One region of the Kocuria sp. CPCC 205263 genome, then DNA from elsewhere that is predicted to be linked to it. Evidence: riboswitches for the same ligand, from Rfam matches in the RefSeq annotation. Region 1 holds a riboswitch; each other region holds the start of a gene.

Region 1 (7,034 bases):
GCGTACACGGGCAGCAGCTCGGGGAGCCGCTGCAGCGGGTCGAAGCCCGCGGGGGCGCCGTCGTCGGCCTTGGCGAGGAGGAGGAAGGACACGGGGCCCACGAGGACCGGGCGGACGGTGAAGCCGTGCGCGGCCGCGCGGCGGACGTCGGCCACGAGCCGGTCGGCGGTGGCGCGGAACGGGGTCTCCGGGCCGATCTCGGGCACGAGGTAGTGGTAGTTGGTGTCGAACCACTTGGTCAGCTCGAGCGGAGCGCGCCCGGCGTCGCCGCGGGCCAGCACGAAGCTCGCGTCGAGGCCGAGCCGGCCCTCGGCATCGGCGAGGTCGGCGAAGCGGGTCGGCGTCGCCCCGAGGGCCACGGTGGTGTCCAGGACCTGGTCGTAGAGGGGGAATGCCGCGGGCAGGGACGAGTCCCGGGCGCCGAGGCCCAGCTCCACGAGCCGGCGGTGGGTCGCCAGCTGCAGGTCGGCGGCCGCCGACTCCAGCTCCTCGCGGGTCGAGCGCCCGGCCCAGTAGGCCTCCAGGGCCTTCTTCAGCTCGCGGCGGCGGCCGATCCGGGGGTAGCCGGTGATGGTGGCGGCGGGGAACGGGACAGTGGTCATGGTGGTCTCCTGAAGAGGTGTCGAGGGGTCGTGCGGAACGGTGGGTCGGTGCGTGCTCAGGCGGGGAGCAGGAGGTCGTCGAGCGCGACGGGCACGTGCGGGACGCGCGGGAGGTCCACGTGCTCCAGCAGGTCGAGCGCGGCCCGGTGCTCGTTGAAGGTGTAGAGGTGCAGCCCGGGGGCGCCGGCGTCCAGGGCGGCGCGGGCCAGCCGCGCCGCGAAGGCCACGCCGGCGCGGTGCCGCTCGGCAGGACCGGGCGCGTCCTCCAGCGCGGCGGCCAGGCCCGGGTGGGGCGCCAGGCCCGCCAGCCGGCACAGCGTCCGGAGCCGCCGCGGGTCGGTGACCGGCATGATCCCCGGGACGATCGGGATCGTCACCCCGGCTGCCCGCGCCGCCGCGACCAGGCGCTCGTAGCGCTGCGGGCGGAAGTAGACCTGCGTGATCGCGAAGTCCGCCCCGGAGCGCTGCTTGGCCAGCAGCACCTCGACGTCGTGCCGGAACGAGGGCGACTCCGGGTGCCGGGTCGGGTAGGCGGCCACGCCCACGGCGAGCCGGCCGGCCGCCAGGGCCGCGGTGTGGCGCCGCTCGACCTCGCGCACGAGCTCCACGAGCTCGCCGGCGTGCCGGAGCTCGCCCGGCTCGGCTCCCGGGTCGAGGTCGCCGCGCAGGGCCAGCACGCCCCGGACGCCGCGGCGGACCAGCGCGGCCACGGTCTGCTCCAGCTCGGCCCGGGTGCTGCCGACGCAGGTCAGGTGGGCCAGGGGCCGCAGGCTCGTGCGCGCCAGGAGGTGGTCGAGCAGGGCGAGCGAGCTGTCCCGGCGCTGCTCGTCCCCGCTGTACGTCACCGAGACATGGTCGGGACGGGTGGGCTCGAGCTCCTCGATGGTCCGAAGCAGCGTGTCGGCGCTCGCCGCGCTGCGCGGCGGATAGAGCTCGTAGGACAGGGACGGCGGCGCCGGCCGGGCGGTCGGGCGTGGTGTCACGTTCTTCCTCCAAGGGTCACCCCGAGGGAGGGCAGCAGCCGTCCCGGAGTGGACCCGGGAGGCTGCGACAGCTCCATCGGTCCTGGCGGGAGCACCGTTCCGCGCACCCCGTGGCGGGGGCGCGGATGGTTGCTGCGGCGTCGACGAGCCAGGTCTCTCGGCCGCTCTGGATAGATGCAGGACCCATTCCAGCGGCTGCCCCGCCGCGCTGCCAAGTGCGGGCGCCCAGAAGACGCCGGTGCGCGGACTGTGACGACCGCGACGTCACAGGACGCAACACGGACGCGCGACGACGCACCGGCGACGACGCCCATGAGGAGCGCAGGTCCGGGGCCGTCACGATCCGGTCTCGGGTCTTGCCGGGCCCGGGCGGGCGGCATAGTCTTTGACAACCAACAGGTTGATCAAGGAATCAGTTGACAAACACCGTGGACCCCGGCGACGACGAGCTCGACAGGGCCTTCCTGGCACTGGCCGACCCGGTCCGCCGCCGCATCGTCGCCCGGCTCAGCCGTGGACCGGCCACGGTCACCGAACTGGCGGAACCCTTCGCGATCTCCCTCCAGGCGGTCTCGAAGCACATCCAGGTCCTCGAGCAGGCGCAGCTCGTCACGCGCACCCGTGACGCCCAGCGCCGGCCCGTCCACCTGGACCCCGCACGGCTCGAGGCGCTCACCACGTGGATCGACCGGTACCGGCTGGTCCGGGAGGAGCAGTTCCGCCGCCTCGACGCCGTGCTCGACACCCGAGCCGCGGACCGCGGCGAGCACACCCAGGACTGAACCATGGGACACGCACTGCACCTGACCGTCCCCGACGGCCTGCCCTTCATCGACTTCGAGCGCGAGTTCGACCACCCCGTGGCCGACGTCTACCGCGCCCACGCCGACCCCGAGCTGTTCCGGCAGTGGATCGGGCCGCGCGGGCTGCGGACCCGGATCGACGGCTTCGAGTTCCGCCCCGGCGGCGCCTACCGGTTCGTCCAGCGCGGCGAGGACAGCGCCGAGGAGTACGCCTTCCGCGGCGTCTTCCACACGGTGCGCGAGAACGAGCTCGTGGTCCAGACGTTCGAGTACGAGGGCTGGCCCGACGCCGTGGACCTGGAGTACCTGCACTTCGAGGACCTGGGCGACGGCCGGTGCCGGCTGCGCGGGCACACCGTCCACGCGTCCCAGGAGGCCCGTGACGGGATGGTCGGATCCGGCATGGAGAAGGGCATGGCCGAGGGCTACGAGCGGCTCGAGGAGCTGCTGGGCGGGCGGGCCGCGCAGGGCGGGGCCTGACCGTGGACTGGACGCTCGAGGTGGTTCTGCTGCCGGTGCGCGACGTCGACCGTGTGATCGCGCTCTACCGGGGCGGGGTCGGCTTCCACCTCGACCACCACACCACCACCGGGCAGATGGACATCGCCCAGCTGACCCAGTCCGGGTCCGGGTGCTCGATCGTGGTCGGCGACCTCCCCGGCCGGCCGCAGCGGCCCGGGGCCGGCCGGGGAGCCCGTGCTCAGTCGCGGGGGAGGTGCTCCGGCCGCCGGCCGAGGGTGCGCGCGGCGAGTGCGATGAGCAGCACCAGCCCGGCCGTGAGCAGGAGCTGGCCCCGCACGGCGTCGTCGAGCAGCCCGAGCAGGACGATCCCGGCGAGGAGCGCCAGCGCCAGGTACGACAGCCACGGGAAGGCCCACATCCGCAGGGGCAGCTCGGCGCCGTCCCGGTCCGCGCGGCGGCGCAGGACGATCTGCGAGACCAGCGCGAGCCCCCAGACGACCAGGCAGGTCGCGCCCACGGTGTTGAGCATCCACAGCAGCACGGTCTCGGGCCACAGGTAGTTGAGCACCACGGCGGCGAAGCCGAAGAGCACGGAGACGACCACCGCGCTCCGGGGGACCCCGCGGTCGGAGACGTCGGCGAAGGCCCGCGGCGCCGAGCCGCGGCGGGCCAGCGACCAGAGCATCCGGGACGCCCCGTAGATGTTCGCGTTGAGGGCCGAGAGCAGCGCCAGGATGATCACCACGGCCATCAGCACGTCCGCACCGGGCACCCCGGCGGTCTCCAGCACGGCCACGAACGGGCTGACCGAGAGCTGCTCGTCGTTCCACGGCAGCACCAGGACCATGACGGTCACGGCGCCCACGTAGAAGACGAGGATCCGGACCAGGATGGTGCGCACGGCGCGGGCCACGTTGCGCTGCGGGTCCTCGGTCTCCGCGGCGGCGATGGTCACGAGCTCCGTGCCGCCGAACGCGAAGACCACCACGAGCAGCGCGGCGGCCACCCCGGTCGGGCCGTGGGGCAGGAAGCCGCCGTGGGCGGTGAGGTTCGCGAGCCCCGGGGAGGGCTCCTCCGTCAGGCCCAGGAGCACGGCGACCCCGACCACGAGGAAGGCCAGCACCGCGAGCACCTTCATCAGCGCGAACCAGAACTCGGTCTCCCCGAGCGTGCGCACCCGCACCAGGTTGATCGCCGTGAACACCACCATGAACAGCAGCGCCAGCACCCACTGCTCGGCCACCGGCCACAGCTCCGTGAGCAGCTGGGCCGCGGCCGTGGCCTCCGCCGCGACCACCACCACGATCTGCGCCCACCACAGCCAGCCGAGGGTGCGTCCCACGGTGCGGCCCATGGCCTTCTCGGCGTAGGTCGAGAACGCGCCGGGGGACGGGTCCGCGGCGGCCATCTCGCCCAGCGCCCGCATCACGAGCACGAGCAGCACGCACGCCACCAGGAAGGACACCAGCACCGCCGGCCCGGCGGTGCGGATCGCGGCGCCCGTGCCGATGAACAGGCCGGTGCCGATCGCGCTGCCCAGGGCCATCATCACGAGGTGCCGGGCCTTGAGGTGGGTGCCCGGGGCGGCCGCGGGCGCGGAGGACGGGGACCCAGCCGGGGTCCACGTGGAAGGGGAACTCATGAGCATCGAGGGTATCGGACCGCGGCGGCCGCCGGACGGGGCGGCGGATGCCGGTCCCGGGTCACGGCCCGCTAGACTTGCACGGTACGAGCCCCTGGGTCTCCTCCTGCCGGCGTCGCGCCGTCCCGGGCGCGCGGGTGGGAGCGGGCCGACGCAGGGGCGTTGTCGTGCCCGGCCGGTGCGAGCCTCCGCCGGGGCCCGCGGGAGAAGTCCCGTTCCATCCAGGCAGGAGAGTCGTTCAATGCCAGCAATCGTGATCGTCGGCGCCCAGTGGGGCGACGAGGGCAAGGGCAAGGCCACCGACCTGCTGGGAGGCCGCGTGGACTACGTGGTCAAGCCCAACGGCGGCAACAACGCGGGGCACACCGTGGTGGTGGGCGGCGACAAGTTCGAGCTCAAGCTCCTGCCGGCGGGCATCCTGAGCCCCAACGCCGTCCCCGTGATCGGCAACGGCGTCGTCGTCAATCCCCAGGCCCTCTTCGAGGAGATCGACGGCCTCGAGGCGCGCGGGGCGGACACCTCCCGGCTGCGCGTCTCCGCGAACGCCCACCTCGTGGCCCCGTACCACCAGACGATGGACCAGGTCTCGGAGCGCTTCCTCGGCAAGCGGGCGATCGGCACCACGGGCCGCGGAATCGGGCCCGCCTACATGGACAAGGTCGGCCGGCTCGGCATCCGCGTCCAGGACGTCCTGGACGAGTCGATCCTGCGGCAGAAGATCGAGGGCGCGCTGCGGCAGAAGAACGAGCTGCTCGTGAAGCTCTACAACCGCCGGGACATCGACGTCGAGGAGGTCGTGCAGTACTTCCTGGGCTACGCCGACCGGCTCGCCCCGATGATCGTGGACTCGACCTACCTGCTCAACCAGGCGCTCGACGAGGACAAGGTGGTGCTCATGGAGGGCGGCCAGGCGACCTTCCTCGACGTCGACCACGGCACCTACCCGTTCGTGACGTCCTCCAACCCCACCGCGGGCGGCGCGTCCGTGGGCTCGGGCATCGGGCCGACCCGCATCACCCGGGCGATCGGCATCATCAAGGCCTACACCACCCGCGTGGGCGCCGGGCCGTTCCCCACCGAGCTCTTCGACGAGATGGGCGAGCAGCTGCGCACCACGGGCGGCGAGTTCGGCGTCAACACGGGCCGTCCCCGCCGCACCGGCTGGTACGACGCCGTGATGGCCCGCCACGCCTCCCGGATCAACGGCTTCACCGACTACTTCCTCACCAAGCTCGACGTCCTCACCGGCATCGAGCAGATCCCGGTGTGCGTGGCCTACGACGTCGACGGCGTCCGGCACGACGAGATGCCGATGACCCAGACCGAGTTCCACCACGCGAAGCCGATCTTCGAGCACTTCGACGGGTGGGAGGAGAACATCACCGGCTGCCGCACCCTGGAGGACCTGCCGGCGAACGCCCGGGCCTACGTCGAGGCGCTCGAGTCGATGAGCGGCACCCGGATGTCCGCGATCGGCGTGGGCCCGGACCGCGACGACACCATCGTGGTGCGCGACCTCATCAACTGATCCCGTCCCCGAGGTCGCACGTGCCGGCGACGGGCGCGTCGCCGGTCGCCGGCACGTGCGATCTCGCGCCCCGCGGGGGTTCCCCGGGAGGGGTCAGACGAGGACCAGGACCACCCAGATGCCGAGGGCGCCGAGGGCGAGCATCGCGGCCGAGGTCGCCAGCACGGCCCCGACCTCCGGCTCGGTGCCCTCCTCGACGATGCCGCGGGCGCTGCGGGCGTAGCGGGGGCGCTGTGTGACGTAGATCGCCGCCGCCGTGAGGACCGCCAGGCCGAACAGCACCAGCACGAACGGCCCGTGGTGCGGCAGCCAGCGCAGGAAGATCGCCGAGACCACCACGAAGGACATCAGGGTCCGGCCCCAGGCCATCGTGGTGCGCTCCGGCTGCAGGCCGGGGTCCCCGTGCGGCGGCTGCGGAGGGTCCGGGGGCTCCGGAGGGCGGCGGAGCTGCGGGCGGGGCATCTCAGCCCTGCAGGACGACGACGACGAGCACTCCCGCCGCGATCGCCCCGCCCACCGCGAGCACCGGTGCGATCAGGGGCAGTGGCAGCGGGACCTGGCGCCGCATGCTCCGCTCCACCCCGATCCAGCGGAACGTGGCGCCCGCGCTGAGGAGCATGCTCAGCACCAGCAGCACGATCGCGAGGAACTTCCGCACGCCGTCGTCGAACAGGTCCGCGGTGAACGCCTCGATGGCGATCCCGCCGGCCAGGAACGCGAGCGCGGTCCGGATCCAGGCGAGGAACGTGCGCTCGTTGGCCAGCGTGAACCGGGGGTCGGGGGCGGTCCCGCCGCCGAGCACGCGCTCGGACAGCCGGCGTCGCCCCGGGGTCTCGGACTGCTCGCCCATCGCCTGCCCTTCGCTCGCGCGGTCGTGTCGGCCCCATCCTGCCACGGGCCGTGCCACGGGCCGTGCCACGGGCGGGGGCACGGGCCGGTCGCGGATGCACCGGTCGCGGATACAGTGGGAGCTCCAGCCGCGACCCGCCGAGGAGGACACCCGTGAAGATCGCC
Region 2 (7,034 bases), on a different contig from region 1:
GCGCGGGTGGAGCCGTGGGTGGACCTGCCCGAGGACCTGCCCGCCGAGCGCCGGAGCCGGCTGCTGGCCGTGCGGCTGCTCGCCGACGGCGTGTGGTTCGCCGACGCCGCGGGCGTCTTCGCCCCCGACCCGCAGGAGCGGGCCCGGGTCAAGGCGGTCGCCGACGAGCTCCTGGAGGGCTGAGCCGTGCTGCGCCGGCTGCTGCTGCTCGCCGCCGTGCTCGCCGAGGTGGCGGCCACGCTGTCGCTGAAGGCGGCTCTGGACGAACCCGCCTGGTACGTGCTCGTCGTCACCGGCTACCTCGCCGCGTTCACCCTCCTGGCGTCCGTGCTGCGCCGCGGCATGCCGGTGGGGGTCGCCTACGGCGTGTGGGCCGCCCTCGGGGTGATGCTCACCGCCCTGGCGGCGGCCGTGGTCTACGGTGAGCGGCTGAGCCCGGCCGTGCTGGCCGGGATCGTGCTGGTCGTAGCTGGCGTGCTGTGCGTGGAGCTCGGCTCCCGCGGCCCCGCCCGGCGCCGTGCCCCCGAGCCGGAGGAGGCCCCCTGATGGCCTGGCTCTTCCTCAGTGTCTCGATCCTCACCGAGGTCGCCGGGACCCTGTCCCTGCGGATGGCCGCCCGGGGCCGCCCCCGCTGGTACGCCGCCGTGGCCGTCGGCTACCTGGTGGCGTTCACCTGCCTGAGCCTCGTCCTGGCCGAGGGCATGGCGCTGGGCGTCGCCTACGGCATCTGGTCGGCCTCCGGCGTGGCGCTGACGGCGCTGGCCGGCCGGGTCCTGTTCCGCGAGCCGTTCACCTGGGTGACGGCGGCCGGGGTGGCCCTGATCGCCGGCGGAGTGCTCCTCATCGAGCTCGGTGCCCCGCCGGTCTGAGCGGTCCCCGGTTCTGAGCGGTTCCCGGTGCCGGGTCGGGTGCGGCGCACCGCCCCGGGTGGTGCGGCGCCGGATCTCGTGTAGAGTAGTCCGCAGTTGTTGAGGTTCGTTTTTGTCTTTCAAGCAGTTCGGCCCACTCGGGTGCAGCAGTTTTTCTGAGAAGACGTTTTCCATGCATCACAACTGTTTTGTTTCTCGAACGTCGGGAAACGTTCATCTCATGAAGGATCAGGTCTCCCATGACTACCGGTATCGTCAAGTGGTTCAACGCTGACAAGGGCTTCGGCTTCATCACCCCCGAGGACGGCTCCAAGGACGTTTTCGCCCACTTCTCCGCGATCAACTCGAACGGCTTCCGCTCGCTGAACGAGAACGACCGCGTCGAGTTCGAGACCCAGGACGGCCCCAAGGGCCCCCAGGCTGCGAACATCAACGTCATCTCCTAAGGATTTTCCGCGGGCTCCGGCCCGTTGATCCTCCAGAACCGTCGTCGGGCTGAGCCCGGCGGCGGTTCTGTCGTCGTACCCGCCGAGCGGCACCGGGAGGAAGCGCCGTGACCGTTCCCGATCCGCTCCCCGCCGCGGAGGAGCCGGAGGACCCCTTCGTGGTGAACCGTGTCTCCGACGCCGAGCTGGACGTCTCCGTGCCGTTCGAGGTTGAGGCCTCCGAGTGGGATTTCGACGGCTCCGCCGACGAGGCCGGCGGCGGCTGGGGCTCGGCGGGGGACTACGGCCTCGAGTGAGCACCCCGCAGGTCCCACCGGCGCTCCGGACGTCACCGTCCTCCCGCACGACGGAGGCCGCAGCCCAACGGGCTGCGGCCTCCGCGCGCTCCTGTCCGCCGGCTATGCCGACAGCGGGAGGGACGAGGGGTGGAGCTTGAAGAACGGGTGCCGTCCGGTCGCCGCGAGGGCTCCGGGAACGAGGAGCTGGCGGTACTTGGCGCACCATTGCGCTGTACCCTCCGTGTGCTCCGCCGCGGCGGCCAGGTCGTCGGCCTCGGGGCTCAGGTACTCCTGCACGTCCCCGTCGGTCGACGTGAGACGGACGAGGTGCAGATCGGGGAGGGCGGTGACGGTCACGTCGATCCACTCCTCGCGCTGGTCGGTGGTGATGGCTGTTCTTTCTTCGGACATGGTCATGTTTTCTCCTGACGTTCTTGCAGGCATCCGATGGCGTTGCCCGCCGCTTCGTCATCCGATCCACCCGGGAACATCGGGTTGGCGTGCAGCGGGTCGGAGCCCCTCCACGGGCCCGCCGGGGATCGTCGATCTCCGGCCGAGGGCGTGGACGCCGCATCTCGAGAAGCAGGTTCAGGCTACCCCGCGGCTCCGACACCTCGACAGGCGAGTCGTGATTTGTGTCACCGAAACGTAATGCGCGGGGTCGTCGCCTGCGCCGTCCCCGGTCCTGCGGGACCCATTCCAGCACAACGATGTGTCGTCGAGATGTCCGAGCGGTGACGCCCCGGGGAAGGCCTGCGCACAGGGGGGTGGCACCGGTTCCTGCCCGGGCGCCGCGCACGGACACGGTTCGGCCGATGTGGTTCAATGGGGAGAGCTTCAAGAGACCCGGTCGGCAAGCTCCGACTTGACCGGGCACCAACCCCATGTTCACGGGTGGTTCGGATGAGGAAGCGGCTCGCATCGCCGCAGCAGCGGTACCCGGTGCGAGCAAGAGCGCACGAAGGATCCCGGTCATGTCCGACCCCCGCCCCTCCGCCGCCCGCACGGGCGCGTTCATCCAGCACTCCCTCGCTGTCCCGGCCACCGGGGACGGGACCCGCCGCGATCCCGCGCCGAGCGTCCCGGCGATCAGCGTCTCCGCCATGAGCGTCGAGGACTACGCCCGCGTGGTGCAGGTCCGCACCGAGTTCGTGGACTTCCTGCTGGCTCCGGCCCGCGGGGAGTTCGCCGCCGCGGCCTGAGGCCCGCCGCCGTGGACCTCCTCCTGGACCGTTCCGTGCTGCTGGGGGTGCGCACCCCGGAGCGCTGTCCCGAGCTGGCCGAGGTCCTGCGCCGGCACGGCCACCGGCGGCTGTTCCTGCCGGCCACGGTGCTCGGCGAGCTGCTCGCCGAGCGGCCCGACGAGACGCTGTGGGCGGAGCAGCTCGAGCTGCGCTTCCCGGGCCGGGTGCTCCCCGCGGACGCCGCCGTGGCCCGGGCGTGGGGAGCACTGTCCGTGACGGGGGCGGCCGACCCGCTCGCCGGGCTCACCGCGGCCACGGCCCTGGTGCACGGGCTGACCGTGCTGACCGCGGAGCCGGGGCGGTACGCCGGCACCGGGGCGCCCGTGCTGGACGCGTCCCCCGCCCGCCGGTAGCCCTCAGACGGCCCGGCGGTGCCGCCGGCCCCGGCCCTGGGCCGAGAGCGCCACGGCGTGCTCGTAGTGCTCGAGAAGCTGCCCGACCAGCACGTCCCACGTCCGGCCCTGGACCGCCGCGTGCGCCGCGACGCCGAAGGCGGCCCGCTTCGCCTCGTCGCCCAGGAGATCGGCCACGTGCCCGCGCAGCGCCCCGAGGTCGCCCGGGGGATAGAGCCAGCCGGTGCGGGAGCGGTCCACGAGGTCGAGGGGACCGCCCCGGCCGGTCGCGACGACCGGCACCCCCGAGGCCATGGCCTCCTGGATCGTCTGGCAGAACGTCTCGAACTCGCCGGGGTGGACGAACACGTCGAAGGACGCCATGATGCGCGCCAGGTCGGCACCGCTGCGGCGCCCGGTGAAGTGGGCCTGCGGGAGCCGGCGGCGCAGGGCGTCCTCCTCCGGGCCCGAGCCCACGACCACCAGACGGGTGCCGGGCAGGTCCGCGACCGTGGAGAGGTCTTCGACCTGCTTCTCCGGGGCGATCCGGCCCACGTAGCCGACGATCCGCCGGCCGCCGCCGACCTCCTCCCGCCACCGCTCGTCCCGGTGCCGGGGGGAGAAGCGGGCGGTGTCCACCCCGCGCCGCCACAGGTGCACGTCCTGGACGCCGTGCTCGGTGAGCTGCCGGACCGCCGAGGTGGACGGCGCGAGCGTGAGCGTGGCGAGGTTGTGCATGGAGCGCACGTGCCCCCACAGGAGCTGCTCGAGGAACGGGGCCCCGTACTTGGCCGCGTAGCCGGGCACGTCGGTCTGGTAGACCGCCACGCACGGCACCCCGAGCTGCTGGGCCGCCAGGATCGCCCGGCGGCCCAGCACGAACGGGGAGGCCACGTGGACCACGTCCGGCCGGAAGCGCTCCAGCTGCCGCCGCACCCGGGCCACGGTCCCGCCGGCCACCCGCACGGCGGGGTAGCCGGTGAGCGGAACGGCGGGCAGCCGGTGCACCGGCACCCCGTCGAGGTCCTCGACGACCTGCTCCGCCGGGCGCCCGAGCGGCGCGGGGTCGTAGGAGGGCGCCACGACCACGACGTCGTGCCCGCCGGCGACCAGCTGCTCGACGACCCGCAGCACCGAGTGGGTGACTCCGTTGAGGTGGGGGAGGAACTGCTCGGCGACCACGGCGACTCTCATGCTCCCGAGCCTGCCGGGGCCGGGCGACCGGACGGCAAGCGGGGCGTGGCCCGCCGGTGAAGGCGCCGTGAAGCCTCGGCCGGGGTGCCGCCCGGGCGTGGGAGGATGGGCGGTGATGAACTCCCTAGGCCTGTCCTCCCCCGCCGTACGCCCGGACCGCCGGGGTGTGCCCATGCCGCTGTGGCTGCAGGGCGCGCTGGAACTCGGCTCCGTGGCCGTGGTGTCCTATTTGCTGGTCCTGCTGACCGTCCTCATGGTGTGGCTCGCCGACGGCTTCGACACCCTCGGCCTGACCGGCGGGTTCGTGCTCTCCGGTCACGTCTGGCTGCTCGCCCACCTCACCCCGCTCCAGGTGGCCCTGGACCCGGGCGCAGGGCTGCCCGCGACCACCGGGACGCTCAACCTCGTCCCGCTCGGGCTGACCCTCGTGCCGTTCGCGCTCTCCTGGCACGCCGGGAGACGGCTGGCCCGCGCCTGCTGGGAGGGCCAGTTCTGGCAGCCGTACCTCAGCGGCCTGGCCGCCTACTCCGCGTTCAGCGCCGCCGCTGCGCTGCTCTTCAGCGGAGGGCAGGTCTCGGCGAGCCCGGCCGCGGCCGCCGTCTTCCCGCTCGTCCCCGTGGCCCTGGGCGGGTTCGTGGGCGCGTACCGGGCCTCCCGGTCGCTGCCGGGACTGATCGGCGTCAACGCCGCCGCGTGGGTCGAGCGCACGAGCCAGTACTCCCGCTGGGCCGGGTCCTACGTGTGGGCGGTGCTGCGCTCCGGCTTCGTCGCGGCCGTGGCCGGGGTCGGGGCCGGGTCCGCCCTGCTGGCCGCCGCCCTGTTCTGGAACTGGAACGACGTGGTGGGCGTCTACCAGCGGCTCGGCACCGGCGTGCCGGGGGACACCGCGCTGACGGGACTCCAGCTCGGCTACCTGCCCAACCTCGCGGTCTACGCCCTGGCCTGGGCCACGGGCGCGGGCTTCGAGCTCGGCTCGGGCACGCACGCCTCTCCGCTGGGCACCGAGGCCGGGCCCGTGCCGCTGCTCCCGGCGCTCGCCGCGCTGCCGCCCGCCGAGCTCCCGGCCTGGGCGCTCGTGGTGGTCGTGCTGCCGGTCCTGGCCGGCGTCCTCGCCGGCTGGTGGTTCCTGCGCGAGGGGGAGAACCACCTGGACGACTGGATGGCGCTGCGGCTGCCCGCACGCTGGATCACGTACCCGCTCTCGACGCTGCTGACCGGGGTCTTCGTGGGCGCCGTCGCGGGCGTGCTGGTCATGCTGCTGAGCTGGCTCGCGCACGGCTCGCTGGGGCTCGGCCGACTCACGGACGTGGGGCCGGACGGTCCCGCCGTGCTGCTGCTGTTCGGCGCCGAGGTGGCCGTCGGGGCGGCGGTCGGCTGCGTGGTGGGACCGTGGCTCGAGCACGAGCCGCCGTTCGCGCCGCCCCGCGGCGGCGAGGACGGCGAGGACGGGACGCCGGCCGGCCGGCGGGCGGCGCGCCGGCGGCGCCGGGAGGAGACCGCGGCCCGGCGCGCCATGCGCTCGGCCGGCCGGCGGAGGCCGCGGCCCGCACGCGGGCACGGCGCTGACCGGCACGGGACCGAGGGGCACGGCGCCGACGGACCCGGGACCGGCCGCAGCACCGCGGACGGGCACCGGGACGCGGGCCCGTGGGCGGCTCAGGGGCCGGCCGTGGCGGAGACCGGGTCCGCGGAGGCGTTCGACGTGGACGCGGCCGAGGCGCCCGCGGCGTCCTCCGACGCCGGCGCCGCCGGGCCGCCGGAGAGATAGCTCCAGATCCCGTCCTCGAGCTCCTGCTGGCACTGCGCCGCCCCGGAGAGGGTGAGGGTGCCGGCGACACACTCCTGGTAGGCCTCGGCCACCGGCCACAGCGCCAGACGGGCCCCGCCGGTGAGCAGGCTCAGCGCGCCCAGCACGATCGCGGCGACCGCGCTCAGCACCAGCAGCTGGCGCTTGCCGGTCCCGCGGGAGCGCACGAGCGCCGCGACGCCCAGCCCGATCCCGAGGGCGGCCAGCACGACCCCGGCCACGGTCGGCCACAGGGCGGCGCCGACGAGCACCAGGGCGACCGCCGCGCACACCAGCGCGCCCCCTGCCGTGCGGGTCGCGGCGGCGCGTCGTGCGTCCGCGGGGGCTGCCTCGGGGGTCGGGCGGGGAGGGGTCATGCCCTTCACTCTAGGGCACCCCGGGGGCCCCTCCCCGCCCGCCCGACTAGACTCGGGGGCATGCGCATCGTGGTCATGGTCTCCGGCTCCGGCACCAATCTGCAGGCGGTCCTCGACGCCGTCCGGGAGGGCCGGATCGACGTCGAGATCGCCGCCGTGGGCGCGGACAAGCCCTGCACCGGCCTGGAGCGGGCCCGGGAGGCCGGCGTCGAGACGTTCCTCGTCCGGCCCGGCGACCACCCGGACCGGACGCGGTGGAACCGTGCCCTGCAGGAGGCGGTGGCCGCCCGGGAGCCCGACCGGATCGTCTTCGCGGGGTTCATGCGGATCGTGGACGCCGAGTTCGTCGAGGCGTTCGCGGGGCGCATCGTCAACACCCACCCCTCGCTGCTGCCGTCCTTCCCGGGGGCGCACGCGGTGCGGGACGCCCTCGCGCACGGGGTGAAGGTGACCGGCGTCACCGTCCATGAGGTCGTGGCCGACGTCGACGCCGGTCCGATCCTGGCGC
Region 3 (7,034 bases), on a different contig from region 1:
GGATGTCGAACCCGGTCACGCGACGCACGGGCGCGGCCAGGGAGTGGAAGCAGCGCTCCTGGACGCGGGCCACGATCTCGGCCGCGACGGACGCGAAGCCCGGCGCCTCGGCCACGACCACCACGCGCCCGGTCTTCCGCACCGACGCGGCGACCGTCTCGTCGTCGAACGGGACGATGCTGCGCAGGTCCACGACCTCGAGCGAGCGCCCCTCGGCGGCGGCGGCCGCGGCGGCCGCCACGGCGGTCGGCACGGACGGCCCGTAGGCCAGCAGCGTGGCGTCCTCGCCGGCGCGGGCGACGACGGCGCGGCCCTCCCGGCGCTCGGGTGCCCCGTTCTCGTAGCGCTCCCTCAGCTCGGCCAGGTCCACGGGGGCCTTGGACCAGTAGAGCTTCTTGGGCTCGAAGAACACGACGGGGTCGTCCGAGTCGATCGCCTCGCGCAGCATGAGGTAGGCGTCCTCGACCGTGGCGGGGGTGAACACCTTCAGGCCCGGGGTGTGGGCGTAGTAGGCCTCGGAGGAGTCGCAGTGGTGCTCCACGCCGCCGATGCCGCCGGCGTAGGGGATCCGGATGACGATCGGCAGGCGCACGGCGCCGCGGGTGCGGTTGTGCATCTTCGCGATGTGCGAGGCGACCTGCTCGAAGGCCGGGTAGGCGAAGGCGTCGAACTGCATCTCGATGACGGGGCGCATCCGGTTCATCGCCATGCCCACGGCCATGCCGGCGATCCCGGACTCGGCCAGCGGGGTGTCGAAGCACCGGGTGCGGCCGAAGCGCTTCGTCAGCCCGTCGGTGATGCGGAAGACGCCGCCGAGGGTGCCGACGTCCTCGCCGAAGACGACGACGGCGGGGTCGGCGGCCAGCGCGTCGGCCAGGGCGGTGTTGAGCGCCTGGGCGAAGGTGGCGGGCTTGGCCGCCGGGGCCTCGCCGGCCGGGGCGGGGGCGTGCAGGGTGCTCACTGTCCGGTCTCCTCTCGGGCGAGCTCGGCGGCCAGGAACTGCTCCTGCTCGGCGAGCTGCGGGGTCTGCTCGGTGTGGACGTGGCGGAACAGCTCGAGCGGGTCGATCTCCACGTCGGCGTTCATGCCGTCGCGCAGGGCCGTGGCGACGTCCTCGGCGGCGGCGGCGATGCGCTGCTCCGCCGCGTCGTCGAGCACGCCATCGGCGCCGAGGTAGGCGCGCATCCGGGTCACCGGGTCCTTGGCGATCCACTCCTGCACCTCGGCGTCGTCCCGGTAGCGGGTGGCGTCGTCGGCGTTGGTGTGCGCCTGCATGCGGTAGGTGTGCGCCTCCACGAGGAGGGGCTCGGACTCGGAGCGGGCCAGGTCCACGGCGCGCCGCAGGGTGGCGAGCAGCGCCACGAGGTCGTTGCCGTCCACGCGCTCGCCGGCCATGCCGTAGCCCACCGCCTTGTGGGCGAGGCTCGGGGCCGCGGACTGCTGGGACAGGGGCACGGAGATCGCGTAGCCGTTGTTCTGCACGAAGAACACGACCGGCAGCTTGAACACGGCCGCGAAGTTCAGGGCCTCGTGGAAGTCGCCCTCGCTGGTGGCGCCGTCCCCGCACATCGCCAGGACCACGGTGTTCTCGCCGCGCAGCTTGGCGGCGTGGGCCACGCCCACCGCGTGCAGCAGCTGGGTGGTGAGCGGGGTCGACTGGATGCCCACGCAGTGCTCGTACGGGTCGTAGCCGCTGTGCCACTCGCCGCGGAAGATCGCCATGACCTGCATCGGGTCCACGCCCTTGGTCATGACCGCCACGGTGTCCCGGTAGGTGGGGAACAGCCAGTCGCCCTCCCCGAGGCACAGGGCGGCCGCCACCTGGCAGGCCTCCTGGCCGTGGCTGGACGGGTAGACGGCCATCCGGCCCTGGCGGACCAGCGCGGAGTTCTGGTCGTTGACCCGCCGCCCGACCACCAGCTTCTCGTAGGCGCGCAGCAGGACGTCCGGGGCCGGCAGCGGGTACTCGTGGCCGGGGCCGGTGCCCTGCTCCTCTGGGGCGAGCAGCCGCCCGCCCGGGTCGACCATGCGGATCTCGCCGCGGGCCGGGAGCATGTACTGCTCCGGCGTGATGCCGAAGCTCTGGGAGGCCCGGAGGATCGGGTCCTCGGGGGTCTCGACGGTCTGGCTCATGGTGTCCCCTCGGTCGGTCCCCGGTGCGGCCGCGGTCCGGGGAGGGCAGGAAGGTGGTGCGGCTCTGTCTCCCCAGTATGGGAACCGGGCATGGTTCGTATCCACAGAGCGGGGAAAATGCAGAAGTCTGAGACGGACAGTGCACCGCGCGTGGACGAAATGTTCTAGTGTGGCGTGGAGCACACGCATTCGTCCGACACGTTCCGGGCCCCGCGCCCGACCCGCCCCGAAGGAGCCCGCCGTGCCCTCGACCCCCGTGCCGCTGGACGAGACCGACCGGAAGATCCTCGCGGAGCTGTCCCGGGACGCGAGGCAGTCCGTGACGGCGATCGCCGCGGCCGTGCACGTCTCCCGCGCCCACGCCTACGCCCGGATCAACCGGCTCCGGGACGAGGGGGTGATCCTGCGCTTCAGCACCGTGATCGACCCGGTCCGGGCGGGTCTGCAGGCCTCCGCGTACGTGACGCTCAAGCTCCAGCAGAACACCTGGCGGGAGCTGTGCGCCCAGCTCCAGGCGATCCCCGCCGTGCACCACATCGCCCTGGTGGGCGGGAACTTCGACGTCATGCTCCTCGTGCGGGCCGTGGACACCGTGCACCTGCGGCAGGTGATCTTCGAGCACGTCCAGCAGCTGCCCGGTGTGGTGGACACCCAGACGTTCCTGATCTTCGAGGACATCGACACCCGGGCCTGACGCGAGGGCCCGCGCCGGGCCCGGCGCGCACGGCCGGCGTCACGAACCGTCACGGTCGTCATCTTCCGTCGCGGAGGGACACCCACTACCTCTGCGCATAGTGTTGTTCCAGCTTCACGAGACGTGACCGCCAAGCTCCGACTTGGTCACGCACCAACCCCATGCTCATTGGGTGGTTCGGATGAGGAAGCGGCCTGCATCTTCCGCGACGTGCCCACCGGGCCCGCGCGGATGACCGGTGCGGGTAAGAGCAAGGCACAGGAGCAGCGCCATGTCCATCCCCGTGACCGACCACGACCTCGCGACCCGGCAGATCCACGCCGGCACCCACGACCAGGTCACCCAGCGCACCCTGACGGTGCCGATCTACCAGACCGCGGCCTTCGAGTTCCCGGACTACGAGGCGGCCCGGCAGATGTTCGCCCAGACCCGGGCGGGCTTCACCTACACGCGCACCGGCAACCCCACGGTGGCCGTGCTCGAGCAGCGGATCAGCGACCTCGAGGGCGCCGCGGGCGCCGTGGCGACCGGCTCGGGCCAGTCCGCCGTGGCCGTCGCACTGCTGGCCCTGCTCGGCCAGGGCGCCGGGAAGCACCTCGTGGCATCCGAGAAGCTCTACGGGGGCACGGTGGACCTGCTCACCGACTCCTTCGCTGACTACGGCATCGAGGTCTCCTTCGTGGACCCCACCGCCCCGGGGGCGTGGGCCGCGGCCGTGCGCCCCGACACCCGCGCGTTCCTGCTCGAGTCCATCGGCAACCCGCTGGCCACCCTCCCGGACCTGCCCGGGATCGCCGACGTCGCCCGGGCCGCCGGGGTGCCCGTCGTCGTCGACAACACCCTCGCGTCCCCGGCCCTGTACCGGCCGCTGGAGAAGGGCGCGGACATCGTGGTGCACTCGGCCACCAAGTTCCTGGGCGGGCACGGCAACGCGCTCGCCGGGGCGGTCGTGGACGGCGGGACCTTCGACTGGTCCGCCCGGCCGGACAAGTGGCCGCAGTTCACCCAGGCCCGCGCCCGCTGGGGCGGGCTCAGCCTCGTCGACAAGTGCGCCGCCGCCAGCCCCTACCTGCACCTGGTCCGGGCGAAGTACGTGCACGACCTCGGCACCACGCTCTCCCCGTTCAACGCCAGCCAGATCCTGCAGGGCACCGAGACCCTCGACCTGCGCGTGGCCCGCCACACGGCCTCGGCGCTGGCGGTGGCCGAGTTCCTGGCCGGGCACCCCGCCGTCGCCCGCGTCCACCACCCCGGCGTGCCCGGGGACCCCGGCGCCGGGATCGCGGCCCGGGACTTCCCGCGCGGGACCGGCTCCGTGTTCTCCTTCGACCTCGCCGCCCCGGACGGCGCCGTGGGCCCGTTCATCGACGCACTCCGGCTGTTCAAGCTGGTCGCCAACATCGGGGACACCCGCAGCCTCGTCGCCCACCCGGCGGCCATGACGCACTGCCGCCTGACCCCCGAGCAGCGCCGGGCCGGCGGGATCGCCGAGACCACGATCCGGCTGTCCATCGGCCTCGAGTCCCCCCAGGACCTCGTGGCCGACCTCGGCCAGGCCCTCGACACCGTCGTCACCGCCGTCCAGACCACCCGGAAGTGAGCCCCGCCATGACGTCCCCCACCGAGACCCGCACCCGCCACCGGGGCTTCACGACCACCGCCGTCCACGCCGGCCAGGAGCCCGACCCGCTGACCGGGGCGGTCATCCCGCCGATCTACCAGACCTCCACGTTCGCCCAGGACGGGATCAACGTGCTGCGCGCCGGGCACGAGTACAGCCGCGGCTCCAACCCCACCCGCAGCGGCTTCGAGGAGCAGCTCGCGGCCCTGGAGCGCGGCGAGCGGGGGTTCGCGTTCGCCTCGGGGATCGCCGCCGAGGACGCCCTGCTGCGCGCCGTGCTGCGCCCGGGCGACCACATCGTGCTCGGCGCCGACGGCTACGGCGGCACCAACCGGCTGATCACCCGGGTCCTCGCCCCGTGGGACATCGGGCACACCCCCGTGGAGATCACGGACCTCGACGCCGTCCGGGCGGCCGTGCGCCCCGGCACCACGAAGGTGCTGTGGCTCGAGACGCCGTCCAACCCGCTGCTCGGCATCGCCGACGTAGCGGCGTGGGCGCAGCTGGCCCGGGACGCCGGGGCGCTGCTCGTCGTCGACAACACCTTCGCGTCCCCGTACCTGCAGACCCCCCTCGAGCTCGGCGCGCACGCCGTGGTGCACTCCACCACGAAGTACATCGGGGGGCACTCCGACGTGCTCGGCGGCGCCGTGGTCGTGGGCACGGCCCAGTGGCGCGAGGCCCCGCTCGCCGAGGCGGTCGGCTTCCAGCAGTTCGCCGCCGGCGCCGTGGCGGGCCCCCAGGACAGCTACCTGGCCGCCCGCGGGCTCAAGACCCTCAGCCTGCGGATGGAGCGCCACCAGGACAACGCGCAGCGGATCGCCGAGTGGCTCCTGGAGCGCCCCGAGGTCGAGCAGGTGCTCTACCCCGGGCTGCCCGGACACCCCGGCCACGCGCTCGCCGCCGCGCAGATGCGCGGGTTCGGCGGCATGGTCTCCTTCCGACTGACCGGCGGGGAGGCCGCCGCCCGGGCGGTGGCGGCGGGCACCCGGCTGTACTCGCTGTCGGTGAGCCTGGGCGGGGTGGAGTCCCTGATCTGCTACCCCTCGGAGATGACGCACGCCTCCGTGAAGGGCACCGCGCTGGCCGTGCCCGTGGACCTGGTGCGGCTCTCGGTGGGCATCGAGGACGTCGAGGACCAGCTGGAGGACCTCGAGCGCGCGCTCGCCGGCGCCTCCTGACCCGGCGTCCCGGGGTCCACCGCACTAGCCTGGGGCGCATGAGCACCGGCACCCCGCAGCACAGCACCCCGCACAGCAGCACCCCGCACGACGACGCCCCGCTCGCGCTCCCCGGGCCCGTGGTGAGCACCCACTGGCTGGCCGAGCATCTCCAGGACCCCCGGCTGGTGCTCGTGGACGCGAGCTCCACGCTCAACCGGACCGAGGAGGCCCTCCCCGGGGCGGTGCTCCTGGACCTGGACGGGGCCTTCTCGGACCCGTCCTCGGACCTGCCGCACACGGCGCCCCCGGCGGAGCAGCTGAGCGCGGCGGCCCGGGCGCTCGGCATCTCGCGCACGAGCACGGTCGTGGCCTACGACGCCAAGGGCGTCTTCGCGTCCGCCCGCGTCTGGTGGCTGCTCCGGACCGCGGGCTTCGACCGGGTCGCCGTCCTCGACGGCGGTCTCCCGGCGTGGGCCGCGGAGGGCCGGCCCACGGGGGCGCACGCCGCGCCGCCGGCCGAGCCCGGCGACGTCGAGCTCGCGCCCCGTCCGGGCGGCTTCGTCGGGGCGGAGGACGTCGCCCGCGCCCTGGCCGACCCGGACGCCACCGTCCTGGACGCCCGCTCCACCGGCCGGTTCGCGGGCACCGAGCCCGAGCCGCGGCCGGGCCTGCGTCCCGGGCACATGCCGGGGGCGGTCAACCTGCCCTACACCGACCTGCAGGACGGGCAGGGGCGGCTGCTGCCGCTGCCGCAGCTGCGGGAGCGGATCGCGGCGGCCGCGCCCGAGGGGCGGCGGATCGTCACCAGCTGCGGCTCGGGCCTCACGGCGTGCGTCCTGGCGCTCGGCGCCCACCTCGCCGGCCGCGAGGACGTCGCGGTCTACGACGGCTCCTGGAGCGAGTGGGGCCGCCCCGGTCCCCGGCCCGTGGCGGGCCCCGAGGGGGTCAGCCGCGGGCCGGGGTCTCCCCCGCAGGACTGACCCGCGCCGCGGCCTCGTCGGCCTGGTCCGACTCTCCCGGGGCGCCGGGGGCGGGGTCGTCCAGCGCGGCGGCGGTGGCGAGGATGTTGCGGGCCATGGACGGGAAGATGAAGCCGTGGAAGGGCCACACGCCCCACCAGTAGAGCCGGCCCGGCAGGCCCCGCGGGAAGAAGATGGCCCGCTGCGTGTACCGGCTGCCCTCGCCCTCGGGCTCCACGGACAGCTCGAGCCACGCCCGGCCGGGGGCGCGCATCTCGGCGTGCAGGAGCAGCTTGTGCCCCTCCTCCATGGCCTCGACGCGCCACCAGTCCACGTACTCGCCCACCTGCAGGTCCGTGGCGTCGCGGCGGCCGCGGTTCAGGCCGGCCCCGCCCACGAGCTTGTCCATGACGCCGCGGACCTGCCACGCCAGGGGCAGCGAGTACCAGCCGTTGCGCCCGCCG
Region 4 (7,034 bases), on a different contig from region 1:
GGCCGGCTCGCGGCGGACGGGGCGACGGTCGTGCTGGTCGGCGGCCCGGACATCGGCGCCACGCCCGTGCTGCGCGGGATCCGGGGCCGGATCGCGGTCTACAACGAGAACATGCGCGTGGTCGCGTCCCGGCACGACGCCGTGCTGGTGGATCTGTGGGGGCTGCGGGAGCTCGCGGACCCGGCGATGTGGGACCCCGACCGGCTGCACTTCTCGCCCCTGGGCCACCACCGGATCGCGGTCGAGGCCCTCGACACCCTGGGCATCGGGCACGGCCTCGTGCCCGAGGTGGTGGCCGACCGCCCGCCCTCGTCCTGGCGGCAGGCCCGCGGCGAGGACCTCGTCTGGGCCCACCGCTACCTGCGCCCGTGGGTGGCCCGCCGGATCCGGCGCACCAGCTCCGGGGCGCAGGTCCGGCCGAAGCGGCCGCACTTCGGCACCCCCACCGTGCCCGGCGGCGGCGTCGCGCCCGGCGAAGGACCCGGGGAGGCACCCGGCGACGGCCGAGGGGCCGCCGACGGCTGAGCGAGCGGGAACGGCTGAGGACCCCGTCCCGGCTCAGCGCGCGGGCAGCACGGTCTCCACGAGCAGCTTGCCGAGCTGGGGCGCCTCGATGAGGAAGCCGTCGTGGCCCGAGGGCGAGGTCAGGGTGTGCCGCCGGACGGCCCCGGGCAGCGCGGCGGCCAGGACGTCGGACTCGCGGGGCAGGTAGAGCCGGTCGGAGTCCACCGCCGCGACGAGCCACTCGCACGAGGTCACGGACAGCGCCTCCTCGAGCGTGCCGCGGCCCCGGGCGACGTCGTGGGACATGAGCGTCTCGTTGACGGCGAGGTAGCTGTTGGCGTCGAAGCGGCCCGCCAGCTTGGACGCCTGGTGGTCGAGGTAGCTCTCCACCTGGTAGCGCCCCCGCCCGCCGGCGTGCGTGTCGATGACCTGTTCGTCGGCCTGCGGCGAGCGCCCGAACCGGTGGTGCAGCTCGTCGGCCGAGCGGTAGGTGATGTGGGCGATCCGCCGGGCCAGGCCCAGGCCGGTGACGGGCAGCGGGCCGTCGTAGTAGTCCCCGCCGCGGAAGTGCGGGTCCTGGCGGATCGCGAGGTTCTGCGCCTGGCCCCACGCGAGCTGCTCGGCGCTGGACTGGGCGCACGCGGCGACCACCGCGCACGCCCGGACGCGGTCCGGGTGGGTCACGGCCCACTCCAGGGCGCGGGCCCCGCCCATGGAGCCGCCGATGACCAGGCGCCAGGCGTCGATGCCGAGGGCGTCGGCCAGCGCCGCCTCGGCGTGCACGGAGTCCCGGACGGTGATGAGCGGGAAGCGGGAGCCCCAGGGGCGGCCCTCGGGGTCCACGCTCGGCGGCGCGGGGGTCGCCGGGCCCGTGGACCCGTAGCAGCCGCCCACGATGTTGGTGCAGACCACGAACCACCGGTCCGTGTCGATGGCGGCGCCGGGGCCGATCAGGCCCTCCCACCAGCCGCCGCTCTCGGCGGCGCGCCGCTCGGCCTCGGGGGCGCCGGGGCGGGCCCGGCCGGCCGCCACGTGGGTGTCCCCGGTGAGGGCGTGCTCGACGAGCACCGCGTTGGAGGCGTCCGGGGCGAGCGTCCCCCACGTCTCGTAGGCGATCCGGACGTCGGGCAGCCGGAAGCCCGACTCGAGCTCGAGCTCGCCGATCCCGGCGACCCGCGGCACGCCGTCCTCGCGGACGGCGGTCCCGGCGCCGGCGCCCCTCACGACCGTCACGGTCACTCCTGTCCTCCCTGCGCGGCCGCGGCCGCGGCGAAGCCCTGCTCCAGGTCCGCCAGGATGTCGTCGATGTGCTCCAGGCCCACGGACAGGCGCACGAAGCCGGGCTCCACGCCGGCGGCCAGCTGCTCCTCGGGCAGGAGCTGGCTGTGCGTGGTGGACGCGGGGTGGATCACGAGGGAGCGGACGTCGCCGATGTTGGCGACGTTCGAGTGCAGGGTCAGGGCGTCCACGAAGGCGGCCCCGGCCTCCCGGCCGCCGTCGAGGACGAAGCCCAGGATCGACCCGGCGCCCCGGGGCGCGTACTTCTGCGCCCGCTCGTGCCACGGGGAGGACCCCAGCCCGGCCCAGGACACCGAGCGCACGTCCTCGCGGGCCTCGAGCCAGCGGGCCACCGTCCCGGCGTTGGCCACGTGCCGCTCCATCCGCAGGGACAGCGTCTCGATGCCCTGCTCGATGAGGAACGCGTTGAACGGGGAGATCGCCGAGCCGAGGTCGCGCAGCAGCTGCACCCTGGCCTTGAGGATGTAGGACAGGTTGACGCCGAAGGGCCCCTCCGCGCCCAGGGCCTCGGCGTAGACGAGGCCGCCGTAGGACTCGTCCGGCTGGTTGAAGCCGGGGAAGCGGTCCGGGTAGCGGCCGTAGTCGAAGGCCCCGGAGTCCACGATCACGCCGCCGATGGCCGTGCCGTGCCCGCCGAGGAACTTGGTGGCCGAGTGCACCACGACGTCCGCGCCCCAGCGCAGGGGCTGGATGAGGTAGGGGGTGGCCACGGTGTTGTCCACGATGAGCGGGACCTCGTGGTCGTGGGCGATCCCGGAGACCGTCTCGATGTCGAGGACGTCGTTGCGCGGGTTCGGGATCGTCTCGGCGAAGAAGGCCTTCGTGTTCGGCCGGACCGCCCGCCGCCACGCCTCGGGATCGTCGGCGTCGGACACGAAGGTGGTCTCGATGCCGAGCTTGGGCAGCGTGAACTTGAAAAGGTTGTAGGTCCCGCCGTACAGGCTGGGGCTGGCCACGAGGTGGTCGCCCGCGCCGGCGACGTTGAGCACGGCGAACGTCGTCGCCGACTGCCCCGCGCTGAGCATGAGGGCGCCCACGCCGCCCTCCAGGGCGGCGATCCGGTTCTCCACGACCTCCGTGGTCGGGTTGCCGATCCGCGTGTAGATCGGGCCGAGCTCGGCGAGCGCGAAGCGGTCGGCGGCGGCCTGGGCGTCGGGGAAGACGAAGGACGTGGTCTGGTGGATCGGCAGGGCGCGGGAGCCGGTGACCGGGTCGGGGCTCTGCCCCGCGTGGATCTGCCGGGTCTCGAAGGCCCAGCCCCCGGGGTTCTCGGGGGTGGGGCGCTCGGCCGCGGCCACGTCGGTGCTGGCGGCGGAGGCGTCGGTGCTGGAGGCGGGGAGATCGGACATGCCGTGGGACTCCTTGTGGATCTCAGGGGTCCCGTCCCGGCCGAGGCGGTGCGGCCGGGAACGGCCGGGCGCCGGGGACCCGCGCTTGCTCGCTCGCCGGTCGCGAGGAGCCTGGTCTTCACCCAGGGCACCCCACCGCGGTGGAGGGTTGCCGGCCAGCTAGCTGGGGCTTGGACGCTGGCGCTCATGACCTGGACAGCATTCTCCGGATCAGGCCCGCACGGCGTCAAGCCGGGGCCGGGCGTGACGCACCGGCCGGGGTGTCGCCCGCACGGTGCCCGGCGCGCCGCGGACCGATTTGGAGACGAAACTCACAGGGTGCCACGATGTGCCCATGAGAGTCGACCACGTGTCCTACGCCTGCCGCCCGGAGGGCCTGGAGGCCACCACCGAGCGCATCGCCGACCAGCTCGGGATCGAACCGGTCAAGGGCGGGGTGCACCCCCGTTTCGGCACCCGCAACATGATCCTGCCGCTCACGAACCACCAGTACGTGGAGGTCGTCGAGGTCCTCCAGCACCCGGCGGCGGAGAAGGCGCCCTTCGGCCAGGCAGTGCGCGCCCGGTCCGCCGCCGGCGGCGGCTGGCTGGGCTGGGTCGTGGAGGTCGAGGACCTCGCCCCTTTCGAGCAGCGCCTGGGGCGCCGCTCCGTGCCCGGCCACCGGGTGTTCCCGGACGGCCGGTGCCTGGAGTGGCACCAGATCGGCGTCAAGGGCCTGATCGCCGATCCGCAGCTGCCGTTCATGATCCACTTCGACTCCGCCCCGGAGATGCACCCGTCCCAGGCGCGGATCACGGACGTCGGGCTCGCGGGGATGGCCATCGCCGGAGCCCCGGAGCGGGTCACCGAGTGGCTGGGCGCCCCCGTCGAGACCGCGCTCGAGGACCTCGAGGTCGACTGGCGCTATCCGGACGGCACGCCCGGGGTGCTCTCCGTCACGTTCAGCACCCCGGACGGCGCCGTCACGATCTGAGGCCGAGCACCGCGGGGTGAGGCTCAGCCCAGCAGCCGGGCGGCCCCGAGGAAGCCGACGGCGTCCAGCAGGAAGTGCGCGACGACGAGGGGCATCACCCGGCCGGTGCGCCGGTAGAGCTCCGCGAAGACGAGGCCCATCACCACGTTGCCGAGGAAGGGCCCGATCCCCTGGTAGAGGTGGTAGCTGCCGCGGAACAGCGCCGTGACCACCAGCACCACCGGCCAGCTCCACCCGATGCGGGTCAGTCGGTCGGTCAGGAACGCGACCACCACGACCTCCTCGACCAGGGCGTGGCGCACGGCCGAGAGCAGCAGCACGGGCACCGTCCACCAGTGCGCGGCGAGCCCGGACGTGGTCACCTCCGCGGTGACGCCCAGGGCCCGGCCGGCGCCGTAGAGCGCCAGCGTGCCCAGGCCCATGAGCAGGAAGAGCACGGTGCCCAGGCCCAGGTCCGGGAGGGGCATCCGGGCGTCGAGGCCGATCCGCCGGCGGACCGTGCCCAGCGCGCCGGCGGAGCCGGCGAGCAGGTAGAGCGCGAGCAGCACCGGAACCAGGTCCAGGGCGATCCCGGTGAGCTGGCGCAGCAGGTCGATGAGGGGCTGCGGGCTCAGCGGCGGGTTCATCGTGGCCTGCGCCTCGGACAGCGGTCCGCGCGCCAGGTGCTCGGCGAGGGACAGCACCGCCCAGAGAGCCGAGGCGCCCAGGGACACCCCGAGCACCAGGAGCACCTGCAGCCACAGGTCGGCGCGGGTGGAGCCGAAGGCGGGCGGTCGCGGGGCGAGGTGGGCGGGGGTGCTCATGCGGCCATTCTGGCACCGGCCCGCCGGCCGCCCCGCGCACCCCGCGCCGGGCGCCCCCCGGGCCCGCCCGGACCGCTCCTCCCCGCCTGGGACGTCTTCCCTAGGATGGGGACCATGACTGTTCTTCCCCCGCAGATCCGCCAGCAGCCCGTCGAGCGCGCCTTCCACGGTCACGTGTTCTCCGACCCGTACGAGTGGATGCGGGACAAGGACTCCCCCGAGGTGCTGGCCCACCTCACCGCTGAGAACGAGTACGCGGAGTCCGCCACCGCCCACCTCACGGGCCTGCGGGAGACGATCTTCGGGGAGATCAAGGACCGCACCCAGGAGACCGACCTGTCCGTGCCCAGCCGGCGCGGCGCCTGGTGGTACTTCGCCCGCACCGTGGAGGGCGGCGCGCACCAGGTGTTCTGCCGGGTCCCGGCCGTGACCACCGGCGACGTGATCGCGGACTGGACCCCGCCCGTCGTCGAGCCCGGCACCCCCATGGCCGGGGAGCAGGTGCTCCTCGACGCCAACGCGGAGGCCGCGAAGCACGAGTTCTACTCCCTGGGCAGCTTCGACGTCTCCGAGGACGGGGAGCTGCTGGCCTGGGCCGAGGACGTCACCGGCGACGAGCGCTTCACCCTGCGGGTCCGGGACCTCACCACGGGGGCGCTGCTCGCCGACGAGATCCCCGGGACGTTCTACGGGTCCTTCCTCACCCCGGACGCGCGCGCCGTGTACTACACGGTGGTGGACGAGTCCTGGCGCCCCCACCAGCTGCGCCGGCACGAGCTGGGCACCCCGGTGGCCGAGGACGTCGTCGTCCACGAGGAGGCCGACCCCGGTCTGTGGCTCGGGGCGGGCCTGTCCGCGGACCGGCGCTGGATCGTGGTGGAGGCCATGTGCTCCGAGTTCTCGGAGCAGCTCATCCAGCCGGTCGCGGACCCGGCCGCGCCGCTGCGGGTGGTGCTGCCCCGCACCGACCGGGTGCTCTACGAGGCGGAGCCCCTGCTGCTGGACGGGCGGGAGCAGATCCTGCTGACCCACGACCACGAGGCCCCGAACTCCCGGATCTCCCTCATGGACCCGTCCGACCTCGGCCGCCCGGTCGCGGAGGTGGCCCTGCGCGACGTCGTGCCGGCCTCCGGCACGGTCCGCGTCAACGGCTGCGCCGTGACGGCCACCCACCTGGTGGTCTCCGTCCGGGCGGACACCACGCTGCGGGTCCGGTTGCTCCCGCTCGCCGGGCTGGGAACGGACGCCCAGGCCGCCCCCGTGGAACCGGCCTTCGCCGAGGAGCTCTACACCGCGAGCGTCTCCGCCGCGGAGCACGACGCCCCCGTGGTGCGCCTGTCCTACACGTCCTTCACGACGCCCCCTCGCGTCTACGACCTCTTCGTGGCGGGCGCCACCGGGGACGACGGCGCGCTGCCCGCCGAGCCGCTGCTGCGGCGCGAGGCCACGGTGCTCGGCGGCTACGACCCCGCCGACTACGCGGTGGAGCGGGACTGGGCCACCGCGGCGGACGGGACCCGCATCCCCGTCTCCCTGGTCCGCCGCGCCGACCTCGACCCCTCCGTGCCGGCACCGGTGCTGCAGTACGCCTACGGCTCCTACGAGCACAGCACCGACCCCGCGTTCTCGGTCTCCCGGCTGTCCCTGCTGGACCGCGGCGTGGTCTGGGCCGTGGCCCACGTGCGCGGCGGCGGGGAGCTGGGGCGGACCTGGTACGAGCACGGCAAGAAGCTGCACAAGACGAACACGTTCACCGACTACGTGGCGGTCACCGAGCACCTCGCCGCCCGGCCGGACGTCGACGAGCGGCGGATCCTGGTGATGGGGGGCTCCGCCGGTGGCCTGCTGGTGGGCGCGGTGCTCAACCTCGCCCCGGAGCGGTACTGCGGCGCGCTGGCGGCGGTGCCGTTCGTGGACCCGCTGACCTCCATCCTCGACCCGTCCCTGCCGCTCACGGCCCTGGAGTGGGAGGAGTGGGGCAACCCCATCGAGGACGCGCACGTCTACGGGTACATGCGCGACTACTCCCCCTACGAGAACGTCCGGCCGCTCCCCTACCCCCCGGTCCTCGCGGTCACGAGCCTCAACGACACCCGGGTGCTCTAC

Evidence for each region. Region 1 has a riboswitch for S-adenosylmethionine ahead of RF647_RS02425 (methylenetetrahydrofolate reductase). Riboswitches for the same ligand answer to the same signal wherever they lie in the genome.
Region 2: linked by a shared signal. The riboswitch ahead of RF647_RS02660 (hypothetical protein) and the one ahead of RF647_RS02425 (methylenetetrahydrofolate reductase) in region 1 are both predicted to bind S-adenosylmethionine.
Region 3: linked by a shared signal. The riboswitch ahead of RF647_RS15460 (O-acetylhomoserine aminocarboxypropyltransferase/cysteine synthase family protein) and the one ahead of RF647_RS02425 (methylenetetrahydrofolate reductase) in region 1 are both predicted to bind S-adenosylmethionine.
Region 4: linked by a shared signal. The riboswitch ahead of RF647_RS04140 (bifunctional o-acetylhomoserine/o-acetylserine sulfhydrylase) and the one ahead of RF647_RS02425 (methylenetetrahydrofolate reductase) in region 1 are both predicted to bind S-adenosylmethionine.

Annotation. Positions count from the first base shown of each region.
Region 1 covers NZ_JAVKPV010000001.1:507,019-514,052, reverse strand. Annotated here, with positions in the region: gene metE (5-methyltetrahydropteroyltriglutamate--homocysteine S-methyltransferase) at 1-602, opposite strand, end outside; gene RF647_RS02425 (methylenetetrahydrofolate reductase) at 659-1,585, opposite strand; SAM riboswitch class I at 1,656-1,762, opposite strand; gene RF647_RS02420 (helix-turn-helix transcriptional regulator) at 2,014-2,367, shown strand; gene RF647_RS02415 (SRPBCC family protein) at 2,371-2,868, shown strand; gene RF647_RS02410 (amino acid permease) at 3,089-4,498, opposite strand; gene RF647_RS02405 (adenylosuccinate synthase) at 4,734-6,020, shown strand; gene RF647_RS02400 (DUF202 domain-containing protein) at 6,114-6,482, opposite strand; gene RF647_RS02395 (YidH family protein) at 6,484-6,870, opposite strand; gene RF647_RS02390 (carbon-nitrogen hydrolase family protein) at 7,023-7,034, shown strand, end outside.
Region 2 covers NZ_JAVKPV010000002.1:43,256-50,289, forward strand. Annotated here, with positions in the region: gene RF647_RS02630 (TetR/AcrR family transcriptional regulator) at 1-183, shown strand, start outside; gene RF647_RS02635 (multidrug efflux SMR transporter) at 187-546, shown strand; gene RF647_RS02640 (multidrug efflux SMR transporter) at 546-869, shown strand; gene RF647_RS02645 (cold-shock protein) at 1,109-1,315, shown strand; gene RF647_RS02650 (hypothetical protein) at 1,423-1,611, shown strand; gene RF647_RS02655 (hypothetical protein) at 1,714-2,010, opposite strand; SAM riboswitch class IV at 2,429-2,554, shown strand; gene RF647_RS02660 (hypothetical protein) at 2,568-2,795, shown strand; gene RF647_RS02665 (PIN domain-containing protein) at 2,807-3,190, shown strand; gene RF647_RS02670 (glycosyltransferase family 4 protein) at 3,194-4,363, opposite strand; gene RF647_RS02675 (DUF6350 family protein) at 4,479-6,131, shown strand; gene RF647_RS02680 (hypothetical protein) at 6,020-6,526, opposite strand; gene purN (phosphoribosylglycinamide formyltransferase) at 6,587-7,034, shown strand, end outside.
Region 3 covers NZ_JAVKPV010000011.1:24,285-31,318, reverse strand. Annotated here, with positions in the region: gene RF647_RS15475 (alpha-ketoacid dehydrogenase subunit beta) at 1-961, opposite strand, end outside; gene RF647_RS15470 (thiamine pyrophosphate-dependent enzyme) at 958-2,133, opposite strand; gene RF647_RS15465 (Lrp/AsnC family transcriptional regulator) at 2,375-2,827, shown strand; SAM riboswitch class IV at 2,940-3,061, shown strand; gene RF647_RS15460 (O-acetylhomoserine aminocarboxypropyltransferase/cysteine synthase family protein) at 3,099-4,427, shown strand; gene RF647_RS15455 (cystathionine gamma-synthase) at 4,436-5,629, shown strand; gene RF647_RS15450 (sulfurtransferase) at 5,668-6,591, shown strand; gene RF647_RS15445 (SDR family oxidoreductase) at 6,557-7,034, opposite strand, start outside.
Region 4 covers NZ_JAVKPV010000002.1:379,210-386,243, reverse strand. Annotated here, with positions in the region: gene RF647_RS04150 (SGNH/GDSL hydrolase family protein) at 1-525, shown strand, start outside; gene RF647_RS04145 (homoserine O-acetyltransferase) at 559-1,743, opposite strand; gene RF647_RS04140 (bifunctional o-acetylhomoserine/o-acetylserine sulfhydrylase) at 1,740-3,152, opposite strand; SAM riboswitch class IV at 3,229-3,344, opposite strand; gene RF647_RS04135 (VOC family protein) at 3,487-4,125, shown strand; gene RF647_RS04130 (CPBP family intramembrane glutamic endopeptidase) at 4,149-4,928, opposite strand; gene RF647_RS04125 (S9 family peptidase) at 5,043-7,034, shown strand, end outside.